Regions from separate parts of the Variovorax sp. 01N425 genome, predicted to be linked through region 1. Evidence: predicted binding sites of a transcription regulator. Region 1 holds the regulator's gene; each other region holds the start of a gene.
The links. Region 1 encodes LexA, which represses DNA repair genes until DNA is damaged. Its sites were predicted from a motif close to ACTGTATNNNNATACAGT; they were not measured.
Positions count from the first base shown of each region.

Region 2: imuA (translesion DNA synthesis-associated protein ImuA) is a predicted target of LexA. The motif match lies at 4,027-4,044, and genes of this name have one in related genera.
Region 3: AC1DSC_RS02245 (PA0069 family radical SAM protein) is a predicted target of LexA. The motif match lies at 2,172-2,189, and genes of this name have one in related genera.

Region 1 is NZ_JBFTRJ010000020.1:107,698-114,794, reverse strand. It holds gene adk (adenylate kinase) at 43-699, shown strand; gene AC1DSC_RS28640 (asparaginase) at 727-1,716, opposite strand; gene lexA (transcriptional repressor LexA) at 1,790-2,473, shown strand; gene AC1DSC_RS28630 (hypothetical protein) at 2,602-2,970, shown strand; gene AC1DSC_RS28625 (D-2-hydroxyacid dehydrogenase family protein) at 3,062-4,069, shown strand; gene AC1DSC_RS28620 (MFS transporter) at 4,074-5,234, shown strand; gene AC1DSC_RS28615 (3-hydroxyacyl-CoA dehydrogenase) at 5,368-6,888, shown strand; gene AC1DSC_RS28610 (oxepin-CoA hydrolase, alternative type) at 6,924-7,097, shown strand, end outside.
Region 2 is NZ_JBFTRJ010000029.1:9,865-16,961, reverse strand. It holds gene AC1DSC_RS31315 (error-prone DNA polymerase) at 1-1,860, opposite strand, end outside; gene AC1DSC_RS31310 (Y-family DNA polymerase) at 1,871-3,229, opposite strand; gene imuA (translesion DNA synthesis-associated protein ImuA) at 3,171-4,013, opposite strand; gene AC1DSC_RS31300 (SOS response-associated peptidase family protein) at 4,183-5,106, shown strand; gene AC1DSC_RS31295 (AAA family ATPase) at 5,333-7,097, shown strand, end outside.
Region 3 is NZ_JBFTRJ010000001.1:456,660-463,756, reverse strand. It holds gene gnd (decarboxylating NADP(+)-dependent phosphogluconate dehydrogenase) at 1-815, shown strand, start outside; gene AC1DSC_RS02245 (PA0069 family radical SAM protein) at 1,056-2,150, opposite strand; gene AC1DSC_RS02240 (GbsR/MarR family transcriptional regulator) at 2,269-2,874, shown strand; gene AC1DSC_RS02235 (thiol-disulfide oxidoreductase DCC family protein) at 2,932-3,357, shown strand; gene AC1DSC_RS02230 (SAM-dependent methyltransferase) at 3,372-4,331, shown strand; gene AC1DSC_RS02225 (polyketide cyclase) at 4,364-5,416, shown strand; gene AC1DSC_RS02220 (DOPA 4,5-dioxygenase family protein) at 5,438-5,785, shown strand; gene AC1DSC_RS02215 (aromatic ring-hydroxylating oxygenase subunit alpha) at 5,782-7,097, opposite strand, start outside.

The DNA of each region.
Region 1 (7,097 bases):
CGCTGGGCGCGACACAAGATCGAAGAACCCTCCGAGGACACCATGAGACTAATTTTGCTGGGCGCGCCCGGGGCGGGCAAAGGCACGCAAGCAGCCTTCATCTGCCAGAAATACGGCATTCCTCAGATTTCGACCGGCGACATGCTGCGCGCCGCCGTCAAGGCCGGCACCCCGCTCGGGCAGCAGGCCAAGGCCGTCATGGAGTCCGGCGGGCTCGTGAGCGACGACCTGATCATCAACCTTGTGAAGGAACGCATCGCGCAGCCCGATTGCGCCGGCGGTTTCCTGTTCGACGGCTTCCCGCGCACCATTCCGCAGGCCGACGCCATGAAGGCGGCCGGCGTCAAGCTCGACTACGTGCTCGAAATCGACGTGCCGTTCAGCGACATCATCGAACGCATGAGCGGCCGCCGCTCGCATCCTGCGTCGGGCCGTACCTACCACGTCAAGTTCAATCCGCCCAAGGTCGAAGGCAAGGACGACATCACGGGCGAAGACCTGATCCAGCGCAAGGACGACGAGGAAGAAACCGTGCGCAAGCGGCTCGAGGTCTACAGCCAGCAGACGCGTCCGCTGGTCGACTACTACTCGGCCTGGGCCAAGGCCGATCCGGCCTCGGCGCCGAAGTACCGCGCCATCCAGGGCGTGGGCAGCGTCGAAGAGATCAAGCAGCGCGCACTCGCGGCCCTCAGCAGCTGAATCTCGTCGGCTGCGCGCGGCCGCCGTTCAGGCGGCCACCGTTTCCATCAGTTCCAGCATCAGCGCGATGCGCGCCTTGACGGGCGTGAGCGCACCGGCGTCCCGCAGCGGATCGCCGGACTTCGGCAGGATGCGTCCGTTTGCGCAGCGGGTGGCACGCAGCACCGCCACGCCGGCATCCTGAGCCCGCAGCGCCGCAGCCTCCAGCGCATGGTGCACCGTGCCATTGCCGGTCGCGGCCACGACCAGCCCGCGAACCGGCTCGGCAACGCCCGATGCCCGCTCCTGCAGCAGCAGGTCGACGAGCGCGCCGCTTGCACCCGCATGGCTGGTGACGATCTCGACCCGGGGCCAGCGCACCGCCGCGCCTGCCTTTGGCTCAGGAATTTTCGGGACCGCGCCCATCGGCTGCGGCCAGTCGCGCAGGCGCCGCACTGCCCCCTCTTCCACATAGCCGACCGGCCCGGCATCGCCCGATGAAAACGCGTCGGGGCGGTAGGTGTGCACCTTCTGCACATCGAGCGCGCCGTGGATGGCACCCGCGCAGACCACCGTCACGCCGTGCGCCGCCGGCGTGGCCGCCACGGCGATGGCATCGCGCAGGTTCTGCGGACCGTCGGGCGAAAGCGAACTGGCCGGGCGCATGGCGCAGGTCAGCACCACGGGCTTGCCGGCCGCAAGCACCGCCTGGAGGAAGAAAGCCGTTTCCTCGATGGTGTCGGTGCCGTGCGTGATCACCACGCCCGCCACGTCGGCCTCGGCCAGCCAGGAGGCGCAGCGCCTGGCGAGCTGCAGCCAGACGTCGAAAGCCATGTCCTTGCTGTCGAGCTGCGCCACCTGCTCCGCCACGAGCGCCAGCCCTGCGGGCGCATCGATGCCGCCGAGCAGGTCCGCCACACCCACTTCTCCGGCGGTGTAGCCTATGTTGTCGGCACCGCTCGCGGCCCGGCCTGCGATGGTGCCGCCGGTGCCCAGGACCACGATGCGCCGCAGGCCGGAGGAAAGGGAATTAACCATGGGTTGCCAACTTTTAAAAACTGGTTAAAAATACAGGTACTGGATATTCAGCCAGTGCCGCAAGGAACCACATATGCAGTTCGCCGTGAAGCTTACCGCCCGCCAGCAGCAGATCCTGGACTTGATCCAGAGCGCCATCGCCCGTACCGGCGCGCCGCCTACGCGGGCCGAAATCGCCAATGAGCTGGGTTTCAAGTCGGCCAATGCCGCCGAGGAGCACCTGCAGGCCCTGGCCCGCAAGGGCGTGATCGAACTCGTGAGCGGCACTTCGCGCGGCATCCGGCTCAAGGGCGACGCGCTGCGTTCGCTCAACGAGTCGCGCCACCGCGAAGGCGGCCAGTTCTCCCTCTCGCTGCCCGGCATGTCGCAGCTCGCGCTGCCCCTCATCGGCCGTGTGGCGGCGGGCTCGCCAATCCTCGCGCAAGAGCACGTCGACCAGACCTACTACGTCGAGAACACGCTGTTCCAGCGCCAGCCCGACTACCTGCTCAAGGTGCGCGGCATGTCCATGCGCGATGCCGGCATCATGGACGGCGACCTGCTCGCGGTCCAGGCCACCAAGGAGGCGCGCAACGGCCAGATCGTGGTGGCACGCCTGGGCGACGAGGTCACGGTCAAGCGCCTCAAGCGCAACAAGCAGGTCATCGAGCTGCACGCTGAAAACCCCGACTACCCGACCATCGTGGTCCAGCCCGGCGAGCCCTTCGAGATCGAAGGCCTGGCGGTGGGCCTCATCCGCAACACCATGCTGATGTAGGCCGCGCGGCCTGCACCCCATCCGGCCGCAACAGGTGGCGGGCGTATGGCGCTTTGTCGCCATCACCCTGTTGCGTCCATTCAAAGAAATCCTGCCTGTGTTCAACCTCAGACTTTTTTGGAGTTCACATGGGAATCGCCCTCCTCGCCATCGCTGATTTGTGGATGCCGCTGCAATCGCTTGCAAGCCGGCTGCTGCCAGCGCGCCGCCCGGCCCGTCGCGACGCCGCCGGCACATCCGCCGGGTTGCGCTACGTCGCGGTCCGGCCGGCCTGCACGGCCCGCGCGCAGGCGGCAGCGCCCAGCGCAGCGCCGGCGCCCGTGCGGCCGCTGCGCGTCATCCGGGTGGTCGACGGCCGCCAAGGCGACAAACGCAGCACCAACCGCATGGTGATCTCGGGCCGCATGGCCGATGTCTGCGCCGAGCTCGACCGGCTGGCGGCACTCGAGGCGATGGAAGCCATCAGCCCCTCGCCCCGCTCCACCCAGCTGCACTGAACCCGTGCACCCCCGGTGACCGCTACCCGGGGTGGGTATCCAAACGTTCACACGCGCGCCATGCCAATGCTGCGAGGCACAATGGCACGCCATGAACATTGTGATCCTCGACGATTACCAGGACGCCGTGCGCAAGCTGCGCTGCGCCGCCAAGCTGGACGCGTATGCAGCCAAGGTCTACACCAACACGGTCAAGGGCATCGGGCAGCTCTCGGTGCGGCTGAAGGATGCCGACGTGATCGTGCTGATCCGCGAGCGCACCCACATCTCTCGCCAGCTGATCGAAAAGCTCCCCAAGCTCAAGCTCATTTCGCAGACCGGGCGCGTGGGCGGCCATATCGATGTCACGGCCTGCACGGAGCGCGGCGTGGCGGTGGCCGAGGGCACCGGCTCGCCGCAGGCGCCTGCCGAGCTGACCTGGGCACTGATCATGGCGGCCATGCGCCGCCTGCCGCAGTACATCAGCAACCTCAAGCACGGGGCCTGGCAGCAATCGGGGCTCAAGTCGGCCTCCATGCCGCCCAATTTCGGGCTGGGCTCGGTGCTCAAGGGCAAGACGCTCTGCATCTGGGGCTACGGCCGCATCGGCCAGCTGGTGGCGCGCTACGGACAGGCCTTCGGCATGCAGGTGGTGATCTGGGGGCGCGAGGCAAGCTGTGCCAAGGCACGCTCCGACGGCTTCCAGGTGGCGCAGAACCGCCACGAGTTCTTCGCCGCGGCCGACGTGCTGTCGGTGCATCTGCGGCTCAACGAGGAAACCACCGGTCTGGTCAAGCTCGAGGATCTTTCGCGCATGAAGCCGACCGCGCTCTTCGTCAACACCTCGCGCGCCGAACTGGTCGAGGCCGATGCGCTGCTTGCTGCGCTCAACCGCGGCCGGCCCGGACTGGCGGCGGTCGACGTGTTCGAGAGCGAGCCGCCGCTGCAGGGCCATGCGCTGCTGCGGCTGGAGAACTGCATCTGCACGCCGCACATCGGCTATGTCGAGCAGGACAGCTACGAAAGCTATTTCGGCCAGGCTTTCGACAATGTCGTGAGCTTCATCAAGGGCAACCCCACCAACATCGTGAACCCCGGCGCGCTGCAGGTTCGCCGGTGAATCCATGAGCCGCCGGGCCGCGCCCCGGGGCGCACTGTGGGCCTTGCTGGCCGGCAATTTCGTGATCGGCACGGGCGTGATGGTGGTGCCCGGCACGCTCAATGAAATCAGCGCGTCGCTGTCTGTCTCTGTGGCGACTGCGGGCCAGCTGATCACGGTGGCCGCGGTCGTGATGTGCCTGGGCGCGCCGCTGCTGGCGGCAGCTGTCGCAGGCTGGGACCGCCGCCAGCTGCTCGCCCTCACCCTGCTCTGGTACGCGGCCGGGCATGCCATTGCGGCGCTGATGCCGAGCTTCGGTGCCCTGCTGCCGGTGCGCATGCTCACGGTGGTGGCGCCCGCCATCTTCACGCCCCAGGCTGCGGCCTGCGCCGGCATGCTGGTGCCGCCGGAGCATCGCGGCCGCGCCGTGACTTTCGTCTTCCTGGGCTGGTCGCTGGCCTCGGTGCTCGGGCTGCCCATCGGTGCGCTGGTGGGCGGCCATCTCGGCTGGCGCATGGCTTTCGGAGCGATCGCGCTGCTGAGCATCGCCAGTGCGGCATCGATCTGGCTGACCCTGCCGCAGGGCATCCGCCCCGCGGCGCTGACGGCGGCCGCCTGGGCGCGCGTGCTGCGCAGCCCGGTGCTGATGGGCATCGTCTCGGTCACAGCGCTGCAGGGGGCTGGCCAGTTCGTGCTGTTCAGCTATTTCGGGCCGATCCTGAAGCGGGACTTCGGCGCGGACCCCACCATGCTGAGCCTGATGTGGGCGCTGTTCGGCGTGTTCGGCCTTGCGGGCAACATGCTCGTGAGCCGGTTCATCGACCGCGTGGGCGCGGGCCGCATGGTGCTGCTGACGAGTTCGCTGATCGCGCTGAGCCTCTTCCTTTGGCCATGGGCCGGTACGCTGCCGTGGCTGGCGGCGGTGCTCGTGCCCTGGGGGCTGGGCTGCTTCGCGACCAATTCGGCGCAGCAGGCGCGGCTGGTCGGCCTGGCCCCCGCGCTCGCGCCGGGCTCGGTGGCGCTGAACAGTTCCGGCATCTATGTCGGCCAGGCGGTGGGTGCCGGGCTGGGTGGATGGCTGCTTGCCAACGACGCGGTCGCGTGGATGAACTGGGCCGGTTTTGCCCTGCTGCTCGCGGCCATCGGCCTGAGCGTGGCCATCGACCGCAGCCGCCGGCCGGCCTGACCGCGCGGCGGCCCCGCGTAAAACCCGGCATGCCCCTGCGGCCGATGGCTGCAAAATCGAAGGCTGCGCAAACTCCGGGCCCGGTGCCTGCAGGCGGCCCCGGACACCCTCCAACCAGCGAAGATCTTTTCCAATGACAGTCAACTACACCCGGATCGGCGTCGTCGGCGCCGGCGCCATGGGCCGAGGCATCGCACAGATCGCGGCCCAGGCGGGCAGCGAAGTGCTGCTGCTCGACAGTTTTGCAGGTGCCGCCGAACGCGGGCGCGAAGCCCTCGCGGCCCAATGGAACAAGCTGCACGAGAAGGGCAAGATCGACGCCGCGGCGCGCGATGCGCAAATCGCCCGCGTGAAGGCGGTCGACTCGGTCGGGGCACTGGCCCAGTGCGACCTGGTCATCGAAGCGGTGGTCGAAGACCTCGAAGTCAAGCGCAAGCTGTTCCGCGAACTCGAAACAGTGGTCGCGCCCACGACCACGCTGGCCACCAACACCTCGTCGCTGTCGGTCACGGCCATTGCGGCCGGGCTCGCGCATCCGGAGCGCGTGGCGGGCTTTCACTTCTTCAACCCGGTGCCGCTGATGAAGGTGGTCGAGGTGGTGGCCGGCTTCAAGACTTCGGCCGAGGTCTGCAAGCAGCTCGCGGGCTATGCGGTGCAGATGGGCCACAGCGCCGTGCAGGCGCAGGACACGCCGGGCTTCATCGTCAACCACGCGGGCCGCGGCTACGGCACGGAAGCACTGCGCATCGTCGGCGAAGGCGTGGCCGATTTCGCCACCATCGACCGCATCCTGAAGGAGCAGGCCGGCTTTCGCCTGGGCCCCTTCGAGCTGATGGACCTGACCGCGCTCGATGTGTCGCATCCGGTGATGGAATCGATCTACCACCAGTACTACGAGGAGCCGCGCTTCCGTCCGAGCGTGATCACCGCCCAGCGGCTGGCGGCCGGCGTGCTGGGCCGCAAGACCAATGAAGGCTTCTACCGCTACAACGACGGCGTGATGCAGCAGCCCGCCGAGCCGGCGGTGCCGGTGGTGGCGGCGATGCCCTCGGTCTGGGTTTCGCCGCGCGCTGCGCGCCGGGCCGAGCTGCTGCGGCTGGTGAACGCACTGGGCGCGCAGATCGACAGCGGCGCCACGGCGGCGCCCACGTCGCTGATCCTGGTGGCCCCGCTGGGCTTCGACGTGACCACGGTGGCCGCGGTCGAGCGGCTGGACGCCACGCGCACGATGGGCATCGACATGCTGATCGACGATGCCGCCACCAAGCGCCGCGTGCTCGCCACCAACCCCGCCACGCGGCGCGACATCCGCGATGCGGCGCATGCGCTCTTCGCGCGCGATGCAAAGGCGGTGAGCGTGATCCGCGACAGCGGCGGCTTCGTGACGCAGCGCGTGATCGGCACCATCGTGAACATTGCCGCCGACATGTGCCAGCAGCGCGTCTGCTCGCCGGCCGACCTCGAAACCGCGGTCCAGCTGGGCCTGGGCTATCCGCGCGGCCCGCTGGCCATGGGCAACCTGTACGGCCCGACCAACATGCTCGAAGTGCTGTTCAACCTGCAGACCGTCTACGGCGATCCGCGCTACCGCCCCAGCCCCTGGCTGCGCCGCCGCGGTGCGATCGGCCTGAGCCTGCTGCACGAAGAAGAATAAGCAGACCAACACCAAAAAACGAAAGCATCACAGCGATGACCGCCGAACTGAAGAGCACCAGCGAGGGACGCACCATGGTGCTGACGATCGCCAACCCGACCCAGCGCAATGCCCTGGGCCCCGAGATCTACGCCGCAGGCATCGAGGCGCTCAACGGCGCCGAGAGCAGCGATGAGATCCGCAGCGTCGTCATCGTGGGCGAAGCCGCA
Region 2 (7,097 bases), on a different contig from region 1:
GATCGGCCCCGGCCGCACGATCGCGACCTCGATCACCAGGTCGTAGAAGCAGCGCGGCTTCAGCCGCGGCAGCATGCTCATCTGCGCGCGGCTCTCGATCTGGAACACGCCGATGGTGTCGGCCTTGCAGATCATGTCGTAGGTGGTGCCGTCCTCGGCCGGGATGTCCTGCATGCCGAATACACAGCCCTTGCGCAGCCCGATGAAATCCAAAGCCTTGCGGATCGCGGTCAGCATGCCGAGCGCGAGACAGTCCACCTTCAGCAGCCCGAGCGCGTCGAGGTCGTCCTTGTCCCACTCGATCACGGTGCGATCGGGCATGGAGGCGTTCTCGATCGGCACCATGCGGCACAGCGGCCCCTTGGTGAGCACGAAGCCGCCCGTGTGCTGGCTCAGGTGCCGCGGAAAGCCGATCAGCTGCTCCGTGAGGTGCAGCAGCTGCTGCACCTGCAGTGAATCCGCAGACAAGCCGAGCTCCTGCAGCCGCTCGGGCCGCACCGCCCCTCCGTCCCACCACTGGTGCCCCTTGGCAAGCGCGTCCACCGTCTCCGGCGACATCCCCAGGGCCTTGCCCACGTCCCGGATCGCGCTCTTCGGCCGGTAGCTGATCACGACCCCGGTGATCGCGGCGCGGTCGCGCCCGTACTTCGCATAGAGGTACTGCAGCACCTCCTCGCGCCGCTCGTGCTCGAAGTCGATGTCGATGTCCGGCGGCTCGTTGCGCTCCTTGGAGATGAAGCGCTCGAACAGCACGCTCATGCGGCCCGGGTCGACCTCTGTGACGCCCGTGCAGTAGCAGACCACGCTGTTCGCGGCGCTGCCGCGGCCCTGGCAGAGGATGTGGCGCGAGCGCGCGAACATCACGATGTCGGCGACGGTGAGGAAGTAGTGCTCGTACTTCAGCTCGGCGATGAGCGCGAGCTCGTGCTCGATCTGCGCCTGGACCTTGGCGGGAATGCCACCGGGCCAGCGGCGCCCGGCCCCCTCGTAGGTGAGGCGGCGCAGGTACCCGGCCGGCGTCTCGCCCGCGGGCACCACCTCGTCGGGATACTGGTAGCGCAGTTCGTCGAGACTGAAGCTGCAGCGCGCCGCCACCTTGAGCGTCTCCGCGAGCAGCTCGGGCGCATAGGTCTGCGCGAGCCGCAGCCGGGTGCGCAGATGCCGCTCCGCGTTGGGCTGCAGTTCGAGGCCGCAGTCCGTCAGCGGCTTGCCCAGGCGCGTCGCCGTCATCACGTCCTGCAGCGGCTTGCGCGAGCGCACGTGGAAATGCACGTCGCCCGCGGCCACGAGCGGAATCTCCGTCGCCGCGCTGATCTCGCCCAGGCGATGCAGCCACATCTCGTCGTCGAGCAGGCGCAGCTTCTCCACGGCGAACCAGCAGCGCCCGAGGAACTCGCGCAGCAACCAGGTCCCGAGCCAGCCCACCTGCGCCGGCGTGGCCATGCGCCGGGGGGAGGCGAGCACCACGCAGCCGGCGAGTTCGGCGCCGCGGATCTGCGCGAGCGGCAGCTTGTAGGTCCCTTTCTCCGAGTTGCGGCGCAGCTTGGTGATGAACGCCGAAAGATTGCCGTAGCCCTCGAGATGGCAGGCCAGCACGGTGAGCGTGAAGGGCGCGGCTTCGGCGTCGACCTGTTCATCGGCCTCGACGAGGAACTGGCTGCCGATCAGCAGCTTCAGGCCCTGGTCCTTCGCCGCCACGTGCGCGCGCACGACCCCGGCCAGGCTGCACTCGTCGGTGAGGGCCAGCGCGGTATAGCCCAGCTGCTTCGCGCGCTCGACCAGCTCGTCCGGCTGGCTCGCGCCGCGCAGGAAGCTGAAGTTGCTCACGCACCGCAGCTCGGCGTACTCGGGCAGGTCCACGGGAGGCCTCTCAGGCGAAGGTGCCGTGCAGGAACCAGGCGGTCTCGTCCTGCGCGAGACGCATCTGGAAGATCCACAGCACGCCGGCGTGCTCGCTCACGGCCACCCAGTAATCGCGGCTCGCCTGGCGCGTGGTCTCTTGCGCACCGTCACTCCGATTCCTCCCGTCGCCCTCCAGCGTGCGGTCCCACCATCCGCCCTCGACGCGGTGCGGCCCGGCGAGCAGCTGCAGCACGCCCTGGTAGATCGGCCGGTTGTGCTGGGTTGCGAGACGCAGCGGCTTCGGCAGGATGAAGGTCGGCTGCGGCACGTCGACCGTGCGGGAGGTCGTGCGCGGCGCCGGTTCGGGCGCCGGACGCCAGCGGCACATCCACTCCAGCCGGTGGTCTTCGAGGAGGACCGGGCGCAGCACGCGGTCGGGCCCGAACCGCGCTGCGATGCGCTCGAGCACCAGCGCCAGGCTCTCGCCCGATTGCCGTGCCTCCGGCAGCATCGAGCGGCTCTTCTCCTCCAGCGACTGCACTTCGGTCGCCAGCAGCTCCAGGTCGCCCACGGGCGCGAGCAGCTCGACCTTGCCCAGGTGCTCGGCCAGCAGCCGCATCAGGTGTTCGGTGTCGCGCGTGGCCTGGGCGGTGCGGACGGTGAGTTCGCCGCCGTCACCGGCGGTCCTGGCGCGCATCGCGTCATGGCACCAGCGCAGCGTGAACGCGGTCACGCCGGACCGCCGCGCCATGAGCCAGCCCGCCATCTGCAGCATCAGGCGGCGCGCCCCGAACAGCATGGCCGGCGCGTGCTCGACCCGCGCCATCAGCTCGAGCCTGGCGCGGAAGGTCTCCGACAGCTGTGCCCAGGGGTAGGTCTCGGTCTCCGGCCGCAGCCCGTAGGCCTGGTCGAGGGCCGCCAGCAGTTGGGCATCGAAGCGGCGGCTCAGGCCGCCGCGCGGCAAGGCCCGCACTTCGCCCAGCGTGCGGCAACCCAGGCGGGCGAGCGTCGCCTGGTGAGCCGCGACCTGCGTCAGGGTTTCGATCGGCAGCGCATCGAGCAATTGGGTGAGCGGCTTCGCGAAACCGTTCGAGAGACCGGCCCGGGCCACCGCGAGCGCGGCGAGGCTGGTCGGCGCCCAGCTCAGCTGCCGGACTCCGAGGTCGGGGCATTCCTCGCGCACGCGCTCGACCAGGCGGCGCTTGCCGCCGAACAGGCGCACGCTCTGTTCGACTTCCATCACGACCGCCGGGCACGGCAGAAGCGCTTCGAGGACCGCGACGCGGGGCGTGAATTGCAGGCACCACGTTGCGAGGCCGTCGAGTGCCTCAGTGCGCGGCTGCGGGTCGGCCGGCAGGCTGTCGGGAAGAAGGGCTGCCCACAGCATGGGAAAGCTCACGGGATTGACGCGCCGCGATCAGGCGGCTCGGGTGGCGAAGACGCGGCGTGAGGATGGCCTCCAAGCCCCCGGGCACCGAGGGAAGCGTCAGTTCCCCCTCGTGCGGCGGCCCCTTGCGCTTGAGCAGGTGGATGCGCAGCTCCCAGTCGAGGCCGAAGCGCGCCTGCAGCCGCAGCGGGGCGGCCGAGGCCTCGTGCTCGGCGGCGGCCGGCCGGCACAGGATGACGGGTCCGTCGCAGCCCTGGGCGCAGACCTGCAGGCGCCGGATCTGCTCCTGGCGGGCCTGCGGCAGCCAGCTCACGAGCATGCCGGCGGCATTGGCCTTGATGAGCTGCTCGGTCGCCCACAGGCGCTCGACCGGCTTGTCGGCGGCGATCCAGACCAGGTGGCGCTCGTCGAGGCCGAGGTGGTGCAGCCCCGGCAGGTGCGGAGCCCTCGGCGGGCCGATCACCACGATCTGCCGGCCCTGTGCGACCAGCGTGCGCATGGCGGGCGCGAGCAGCCGCCATTCGAGGACCGAGGGCTGGACCTGCAGCACCTCGGTCAGCGACTGGCAGGGCCAGCCGCCGCCCGGCAGTTCGGCATCCAGGCGTTCGAACCCTGTGCTCACGGCCGAAGTGACCGGCGTGCCGAGCGCATCGCCGCGCCAGACGGCCGATTCGACCGCGTGCGGCAGCACGACGGCCGGGCGCCATGGCCGCTCCGACGGCGGTGAACTTTCGCGGGCCGACGGCGCTTCATCGCCATCGGCCCATGACAGGGGGATGGCCACAAGGACTCCAGATGCTGTATGGATGAACAGTATCCGTCCGGCATAGGCGAGTGAGCAAGAAGGTTTACAAATTTGCCCCGCCCATGCCACTTTGTGAAATCCGGCCCGCCTGCACTCCCAAGGAAAATCCCCGTCCGGCGAAGCCGGGACCGCCGCCACAATGGGACGCATGTGCTACTCAGCCCAGATCCGCGCGGACTACAAGCGGTTCTTCCGCCTGTTCGGCGGCGTCTTGTCGCTGCGCGCGTTCGCCAAGCTGTACTACGAGCGCCAGGGCAACCTCAGGATCAAGATTCCGAAGGCCGTCGACGCGGCGTTCATGAACCCGGAGTCCGACGAGGAGCGGGAGATCAAGGGCCTGATCGACGCGTTCAATGCCGAACAGGCCATGGCGCTCGAGCAGGATTTCTTCAAGCAGCGCAAGCGCCTCGCCGACGCCGAACGCAAGCTCCAGGTCAAGGAAACGAAGAAGGCCGCGGAGGATGTGCGGATCGCCACGGCGAAGATCGAATGGGATCTCGGCAAACTGGCGGACCTGAACCGTGTCGAGCTCGAACCGCGAGACGCACGGATCTTTCCGGGGGGGTACGCGCCGGTGATGATCTGGGAGGACGGCCAGCGGCTGGTCAAGCCGATGCGCTACCAATGCCGGCCCGCCGGCAAGCTGGCGAAGTTCGATTCGCTTTACCCGGGCACCTACAACGCCAGGCGCGACAACCTAGAGGGGTTCTGGAAGGACCTGTTCGGCTTGTCGCACGGGATCATGGTCGTCAATGCCTTCTATGAACACGTCAAACGAGACGGCGAAGATGTGGTGCTTGAATTCCGGCCGCGGCCCCAGCAGGACATGCTGGTCGCATGCCTCTGGTCGCAGTGGTTAGGACCGGGCGAGCCGGACCTGCTCTCGTTCGCAGCGATCACCGATGAACCGCCGGAGGAGATTGCCGCCGCCGGGCACGACCGTTGCATCATCCCGATCAAGGCGGAGAACGTCGATGCTTGGCTGAAGCCGGATCGCGCGAACCTCCACGCCGCGTACGCGATCCTTGATGATCGCGAGCGGCCGTATTACGAGAACAAGCTGGCGGCATAGAGCGCGCGTACAACTGCTTTCTCGATGGGAGCTCGAGACAGGGTGCTGTTCGTCAGCCAGTGGCTGAACGACGGCCGCCGCTGGAAGCGGCCAACTGGAGATCACATCGAACCTAGGGAAATATTCGCAAAGTCCCGTTCTGATTCGAACGGTACGCGATGGCTTGATGGTGTAATGCTGGCCCCATAGCCCCAGCCGAAGCTGGCAGTCTTCCAAGGAAGAAAGAATGATTGATGAGCGGGCCGTGCAGACGGCCAAGTTCTGGGAGGCACTTCGCCTGCTGCGCGTCCCCTCCGGGCTGCGGGAAGGGGGGTTCGAGCAGTTCGCGCTGATGGTACTCGGGCTCACCTGCGCGGCGCATTCGCCCGGGTTTTTGACCGGCGAGGTGACCGACCAAGTGCGGAAAGCGTTTGAGGTCCTCAGTACGGCAAATCCACCCCAGGATGAGCATCAGTTTCAGCAAACATGGTTTGGCGCTTGCGATGCACTGGCCAGCGTCTTCCGGAGTTCCGGCCAAGCTGACGTTCCCCGCGAGGTCGGATCCATCGAAGCATTCGGCGGCATCGTCAGGCTGCTCAATCACTTCCAAGGGGCCTGGGGCTCCCGGCGCGAATTTCTGCTGAGCTGCTTCGATGAGGTGTTTCATCGAGTCGTCAGCCGCCTGACGGCGACCGGGTACCGCAGTGGCGATACGGCGGCCGCTTTGGCTGCGCACCTCTCCCCACGGATCGAACGCGTCTCGGAGTACTTTGCAACGACAGGCGAATTCGCGGTATTGCGGCACGCTGTCCTCAATGTGGAGACGAGCGCGCGCATTGCGGCAATGGACCGTCTGAGCTTCTTTATCGGTCTTCGACTCGACCTGCACGGCATTGATGCGGAGGACCGCCCGCCCCGTGAGGATGATCTTGCCTCTTTCGTTGCTCATCGCTTTCTGTTGGTTGATCATCCACGCCGAGTTGCCACCAGACAGCGACCACATTCACCAAGATGGGCTGACCACCAAACCTCGCTAGAGGCGCTGGACCAACTGCTGCAGAACAGATCCGATTTCAACGTGGGACTGATCGTTGTTCCTGGTGCCGATCGATCGGCCATGGGGTGGCGGGGCGCCCTCCGAGGACACCTCGTTCGCAGCGGTCGGCTGCTGGCGGTGATTGACTTGCCCCAGGATCGCCGCGATGGATCGAGCAAGCAGGTTTCGGCTTGGCTCCTCGGAGAAGAAAAGCCCAGCGACCATGTGCTTATGGTGGATGCGAAGAGTCTCGCCGGCAGAGGTGAACTTCGCGAGATCGGCCCACTCATGGCGTTCGTGGCTGCCATCGTGTCGCTTGGCGAGCCAGACGGGTGGCCTTCTCCAAGATTCGCAAAACAGCGCCGATCCGGCTCCGAGGACCTCGAGGCGACGCTGGAGGCCTACTTCAAGGACGGGTACCGGGATGTTGAAGGTGTCTGTCGGCGCGTTCGTACCGGAGAACTCGCCAAGAACGCCTACAAGCTCGCCGCGTCCGTCTATCTCGGAGGCGCGGAGACGGAGAAGAAGCGCAAGACGTTCATGCCACTGCTCAACTGCGAGCCCGTGCTACGGGCACTGCGGCAAGGACATGACATTGGCACACGCATTTACGTCATCGGCAACAACGGCGAGGGCAAGAGCGTTTTGCTCGGTGATCTGGCAGAACGTCTGGTGCAGCAAGGCCAGCGCGTCGTGGGCATCTCGTTCGGATTGACCGATAGATTCCCATTTCAGCGGCCCAAGAACGACGGGCAATCCTTCATCTATGTCGGAGCCCGCACTTCGGAACGCGGCATCGCGCTGGACCGCACTTCGGCGGACGTCATTCGCATGATTCGCGAGATCCACGTGAGTGCCCAACGGCTCGAGGTCTTCAATGCAGTCGTAAGGCACCTCGGCTTCGGTGAGCGTCGTTACTTGGTGCCACTCGATCTGAAGAGCTCGTTCGATGACGACCGCTCACGCTACTCAGACC
Region 3 (7,097 bases), on a different contig from region 1:
TGTTCAAGGCGGCCGGCTTCAGCACCGACGAGATGGCCGCGGTCTTCAACGAATGGAACGAGGGCGAGCTGCAGAGCTACCTGATCCAGATCACCGCCAAGGCGCTCGAGCAGAAGGACCCGGAAACCGGCCAGCCGATCGTCGAACTCATTCTCGACAAGGCCGGCCAGAAGGGCACGGGGCAGTGGACGCTGGTCAACGCGGCCGAGAACGCGGTGGTCATCAGCACCATCAACGCCGCCGTGGAGGCGCGCGTGCTGTCGTCGCAGAAGACAGCGCGCGTGGCGGCCAGCAAGCTGCTGCAGGGGCCGAAGGTCGAACTCTCGCTCGGCAAGAAGGCGCTGGTGGCCAAGGTGCACGATGCGCTCTATGCGTCGAAGGTGGTCAGCTACACGCAGGGCTTCGACCTGATCCAGACCATGGGCGAGAAGAAGGCGTGGAAGCTCGACCTCGGCGGCATCGCGGCCATCTGGCGCGGCGGCTGCATCATCCGCGCGCGCTTCCTGAACCGCATCACCGACGCCTACCGCGCCGACCCGTCACTGGGCAACCTGATGCTCGACCCCTTCTTCAAGGACCTGCTCAACCGCACGCAGCAGAACTGGCGCGAGGTGGTGGCGCTGGCGGTGGGCAACGGCATTCCGGTGCCGGCGTTCAGTGCCTCGCTCGCCTACTACGACAGCTACCGCACCGAGCGGCTGCCCGCGAACCTGCTGCAGGCGCAGCGGGACTTCTTCGGGGCCCACACCTACGAGCGCGTGGACAAGCCGGCCGGCGAGTTCTTCCACACCAACTGGCCGGAAGTCATCGGCTGACCCCCTGCAAATCAGACCGCCGGCAACCAGGCCTTCACTTGCCCGACCGGTGCCACCAGCGGCTCGGTCGCGCAGCGCGGCGCCGAGGCTCGATTTGCTGCAGCCCGAAACACCCATCACGACCAGCGACGGCCCGTTCATACATACCCTTCCTGGTGAAACCGCGGGGATATTTCTCCGCGCATCGGCGGGACTTGAATCCACCTTCCGTCGGGACAGGCGCCACCGCCGCGGCCCATCCTAGAACAGGCTGCCCTGCCCCGCCGCGCCAGGCGGCCGGAACGCGCCGAGGTCGAGCGCAATGCGCTCGCGGTTGAAGCCGATGCGGTTCGCCGCCTTCTCGAAGCGCTGGCGGATCAGGTCGGCCCAGAGGCCGGAGCCCTTCATGCGCGTGGCGAAGTCGGCGTCGTAGTCCTTGCCGCCGCGCATCTCGTGGATGCGCGCCATGATGCGGTCCGCGCGCTGCGGGTAGTGCAGCTCGAGCCATTGCTTGAAGAGCGGCGCCACCTCCCAGGGCAGCCGGATCACCGTGTAGAAGGCGTTGCGCGCACCGGCGGCCCAGGCGGCTTCGAGCACCTGTTCCATGTCTTCGTTGACGAAGGGAATCTGCGGCGCCACGCTCACACCCACCGGCACGCCCGCCTCGGCCAGGGTGCGTATGGTGCGCAGCCGCCGGTGCGGCGCGGCGGCGCGCGGCTCCAGCTTGCGGGCCAGCTCGCCGTCGAGCGTGGTCACGGTGATGTACACCGCGGCCAGGTGCTCGGCGGCCATGGGCGCGATCAGGTCGAGGTCGCGCTCCACCGCGCTCGATTTCGTGACCAGCGCAAACGGATGCCGCGTTTCCTTCAGCAGCTCGATCACCGAACGGGTGAGCCGCAGTTCGCGTTCGATGGGCTGGTAGCAATCGGTGGCGGTGCCGATCGCGATGTGGCTGGGCCGGTAGCTCCTGCGGCCGAGTTCGGCACGCAGCACCTCGACGATGTTGCGCTTGGCGATGAGCCTGGTCTCGAAGTCGAGCCCCGGCGAGAGGTTGAGGTAGCTGTGCGTGGGCCGCGCAAAGCAGTAGATGCAGCCGTGCTCGCAGCCGCGGTACGGGTTGAGCGAGCGGTCGAACGAAATATCGGGCGAGTCGTTTTCGTTGAGCACCGACTTCACGTCCTCGAAGCGCACTTCGGTGGCAAGCCGCGGCAGTTCTTCGGCTTCGGCCGCGCCTTCTTCGAGCGTGCCCCAGCCGTCGTCGAAGGCATTGCGCTCGTCGCGCGAAAAGCGGTGCGCCAGGTGCGTGGCCGCGCCGCGGCCCTTGATGGCATGGATGGGAATCCGGGCGGCCGGCATGGCAGGTCCTTTCTCTCGAATACTGTATGTTTACACAGTATTCCAAAGCTTTTCCGCAGGCAAGCTGATTTTTAGTTTCTCTATTGACAGAAATTTCTAAAATCCTAGACTCCGAGGCATGGAACTCACCGACATCCAACGCAAGTTCGTTCTCCACTGGGGAGAAATGGGCTCCATGTGGGGCGTCAACCGCACGGTCTCTCAGATCCACGCGCTGCTGTTCGCGCACGGCAAGCCCATGCATGCAGAAGAGCTCTCCGACACGCTGGGCGTGGCCCGCTCCAACGTGAGCAACAGCCTGAAGGAACTGCAGGCCTGGAACCTCGTGCGCGTGACGCACATCCTGGGCGACCGGCGCGACTATTTCGAAACCAGCGTCGACGTCTGGGAACTGTTCCGCACCGTGGTGCGCGAGCGCAAGGAGCGCGAGTTCGACCCGACCATCCGCGTGCTGCGCGAGATCGTCTCCAGCCCCGACTTCCAGAAGGAGCCCGCCGATGCGCAGGACCGCATCCGCTCCACCATGGACCTCATGAGCAAGCTCGCCACCTGGGCCGACGAGATGCTGCGGCTCTCGCCCGGCACGCTCGACAAGGTGCTGACGCTCGGGGCCAGCGTGCAGAAATTCGTTCGCGGCGATGCGGCGCCGGCGGCCACGCCCGCGGCTCCCAAGAAGGATGGCGACGACCCCGATGCCCACCACGCCAGCCTGCCGATGATCTGAGCCGCTCTTTTTTTGCCTCATCATTTCTGTTTTGACAGAAACAACGAAAACAAACTCATGCGCACCATCGCCACCTACCCGCTGACCGTCTACTTCGATGCCACCTGCGTCCTTTGCACGGCAGAAATGAACGCAATGAAGGCGCGCGATGCCTCGGCCCGCCTGAACCTCGTCGACTGCTCACCCGCCGGTTTCAATACCGGCCCCGCCCCGCGCGAGGCGCTCATGACTGCCATTCACGCCGTCGACGCCGCAGGGCAGCTGTTCGTGGGCGTTCCCGCCATCCGCGCCTGTCGCGATGCCGTCGGGCTGCCAAGCGGCAGCCTGCTGCTCGACCTGCCGCTCATCGCGCCGCTGGCCGACCGCGCCTATGCGGTGCTCGCGCGCAACCGCTACCGGCTGCCGCGCTGGCTGGTGACCCTGCTCGCGGGCAAGGCCGCGCGCTCATCCCGCACCTGCGCCGGCGGCAATTGCCGGATCTGAAAAAAGGAGCTCTCGTGACCAAGGTCTTCCAGCCCGATTTCCGTCCTGCGGCCACCCGCACTGCGCCTCCGGCATCCGCGGCACCCGAAGCCTCCATCACCAAGGCCGACACGCAGGACTATTTCACCGAGGTGGCCGACGACTACCGCGCATGGAGTCCCAGCTACAACATGCACTTCGGCTTCTGGCGGCTCGGGCTGAATCCGCTGCGGCGCGAAGGCATGCTGGTGGAAATGAACCGCGCCGTCGGCCGCGCGCTCAAGCTCGACCAGCCCCGGCCAGCGCACCAAAGCGCAGAGCGCCGCTGCGTGGTCGACCTTGGCTGCGGCGCCGGGGCCACCGCGCGCACGCTGGTGGGCGACGACCCGTCGCTCTTTGCCGTCACGGTCACCAACGTGGCGGTGCAGAACCGCATCGCGCTGCGGCTCGATGCCGGCGCCGGCGTGGCCGACCGCGTGGCGCACATCGAGGCCGACTACACGCGCACTGGCCTGCCCACCGCACAGGCCGACGGCGCCTGGGCCGTGGAAAGCGCCTGCTACGCGAGCGGCACGGCCAAGGCCGATTTCGTGCGCGAGGCGGCCCGCCTGCTGAAGCCCGGTGCACGGCTCGCGGTGATCGACGGCTTCCTGCTGCGCGAGAAGCCCGGCCGCAGCGCCGGCTGGCTGCACCGCCTGTGGGCCGACAGCTGGGCCGTGCCCACGCTGGCGGTGCGGGACGATTTCGTCGCCGCGCTGCGCGACCACGGCTTCGACGACATCGAGGTGCGGTCGCTGCGCTGGCGCGTGGCGCCCAGCGCGCTGCACATCCCGGTGCTGGCCACGCGCTTCGCGCTGGCCGAACTCTGGAAGGCGCGCGGGCGGCTCAGCCCCTGGCGCCGCAAGCACATCGTGGCCAGCTACTGCGCGCTGGTGCTGGGCCTTTTCTGGCGCGATTTCGACTACTGCATGGTGACGGCCAGGCGCAGCGACTGAAAACCAACACATGACGAGGAGAAGAGATTGAAATGAGCACCGAACCCGATGACACCCAGCGGCCTGGCCCGGCCGCGCCGGCGCCCGCCGCCGCGCCTGCGATGAGCGGCATCTCCATCCGCCACATGCCCTTCGCCTGGTTCTGGCCTGCGCTGGCCGGTGCCCTGGTGGCATTGCTGCTGCGCATCGCATTCAGCGGTGGACCGGGCCAGCGCTTCTCGGCGATGCTCGGCTCGTTCATCTACCTCGCGCCTGCCGTGTGCGGCGCGGTCACGGTCTACATGGCCGAGCGCATCGGACGGCGCAGCTGGGGCTACTACCTCTGGATGCCCTGGATCTCCACGGCCCTGTTCCTGGCCGGCACATTGGCCATCTTCATCGAAGGCCTCGTCTGTGCGGTCGTGATCATTCCGCTGTTCGCGTTCATGGGCAGCCTCGGCGGCCTCGCGATGGGCATCGTCTGCCGCGTCACGAACTGGCCCAGGCCTGCGCTCTACAGCTTCGCCTTGCTGCCGCTGGTCTTCGGCGCCGTCGAGCCACAGTGGCCCAACCCCGAGCAGGTCTCGGGCACCTCGCGCACCCTCTTCATTGCCGCGCCCGCCGAACGCGTGTGGCATGAACTCAACAATGCGCAGGGCATCCGCCCGAGCGAGGTCGGCGATGCCTGGGCCTACCGCATCGGCGTGCCGATGCCGGTGGCGGGCGTGACCCAAGACACGCCCGAAGGCCGCGTGCGCAAGGTGCAGTGGCAAAAGGATGTGCACTTCGACGAGATCATCACCGAGTGGCGGCCGCTGCAGCGCGTGAAGTGGCGCTACCGCTTCTCGCCCGATTCCTTTCCCGCCGGCGCGCTGGACGACCACGTGGTGATCGGCGGCCACTATTTCGACCTGCGCGACTCGGCCTACACGCTCACACCGCACGAGGGCGGCACGGAGCTTCGCATCGATGTGTCCTGGCGCGTGAGCACGCGCTTCAACTGGTATGCCGACCGCGTGGCGCAGTTCCTCCTGGGCGACTTCTCCGAGCACATCCTGCGCTTCTACAAGGCGCGCAGCGAAACGGCCGAAGCGGCCGCCGCCTGAACGGGCCACAATGACCGGACCATGCCGCGCCGCCCCGAAAACCTCTATCCGCAATACCACGCCCACGTCTACTTCGACCCCGCCACGGTGGCCGAGGCCCGGCAGCTGTGCGAACAGGCGGGCCGCGAACTGATGGTGGTGGTCGGCCGCGTGCACGAACGGCTGGTGGGGCCCCACACGCGCTGGAGCTGCCAGCTGGCGTTCGACGCGGCGGAGTTCGACCAGGTGATCGAATGGCTCGAGGCGCACCGCAACGGCCTCGACATCTTCGTGCACGGCGTCACGGGCGACGACTTTGCCGACCACACGGCGCATGCGATGTGGCTCGGCGAGGAAAACCCGCTCGATCTGCGGATGTTCCGGCGTTAGCCCGCCTGTTCTTCTTCGCTCGTGGGTTGCAGCGTGTGGTGCTCCGCCGCGCTGCCGTGCACCTTGAAGAATTTCGCGCCCTCCACCTTCTGGCCGATCGCGCGTTCGTAGGCCGCGCGCACGTGCTCGGGCTGCCCGGCCTGCCCGAAGAAGTCCTTCAGGTAGGGCCCCAGCAGCGGATGGGCGGCAAGCTCCGCGCGCGGCAGGCCATGGAGCATCTCGTCGCGGCAGGCCGAAGGCAGCGGCACATTGCGGTTCATCGCAGTGTCGCGGATCACGCCCTTGGGCTCGTGCGCCGGATCGGCCTGCATCGCCTCCAGTTCCTCGAAGAAGCGGCGGCGCATCATCACGATGCCCTTGTCGCTCTGGCCGAGCTTTTCGCGGGTGCGGTCGGTGACCGTGCCCTGCCCCACCCACACCACGAAGTCCTGGTTGGCCACGTGGCTCGTGATCCAGCGGCCGGTGGCCGGATCCTTGATCGGGCCGTACCAGGACGGAATGCGCTCCTGCACGTAGGGCTCCTGCTCGGTCGGCACGCGGCTCAGCACCCACAGCACGCTCAGGGTGTTGTGGTCGTCGATGGGCACGCGCCATTCGAAGTGGTGGCCAAGGAAGAAGCCGTTGGGCCACAGCGTGACGCGGCCCGTGGTCCACATCACGTTGTCCTCGCTCTCGCCGCCGCGCAACCGCCGGTAGACGAAGCCGTGCTCGAACTCATCGAACGCGAGCTTCAGGTGGGTTGGCACATAGGGGCCTTCGTCGCCCTGCAGGCGCGTGGTCCAGTTGTTGTGCGTCCATTCGAAATGCACGGGGTCGATGGAATTTTCCTGGCACTGGAACCAGTTGCAGGGTATCTCTGCGAACACGGCCTGCGCGAAACCATTCCTGAAGTTGAACAGCTCCCAGTCGGGCAGCAGCGGTGCGGGCTGCGGCCCCATGTAGGCCCAGAGCAGCCCGGCCTTTTCCTGCACCGGGTAGGCCTTGATCTTCGTGTTCCTGCGCATGCGCGCGTCCGGGTCCAGCGTTTCCTCGAAGGGCTGGTGCACGCACTGGCCGCTCTGGTCGTACTGCCAGCCGTGGTAGCTGCAGCGCAAGCCGCATTGCTCGACAAAGCCGTAGGACATGTCGGCATTGCGATGCGGGCAGCGGCGGTCCACGAGCCCGTAGTTGCCGCCCAGGTCCTTGTAGAGCACCAGGTCCTCGCCCAGGATGCGCAGCGGCTTGACGGCCTTGTCGTCGAACTCGCTGGCTCCGGCAACCGGATGCCAGTAGCGGCGCAGGTAGTCGCCCATCGGCTTGCCCGGCCCGACCT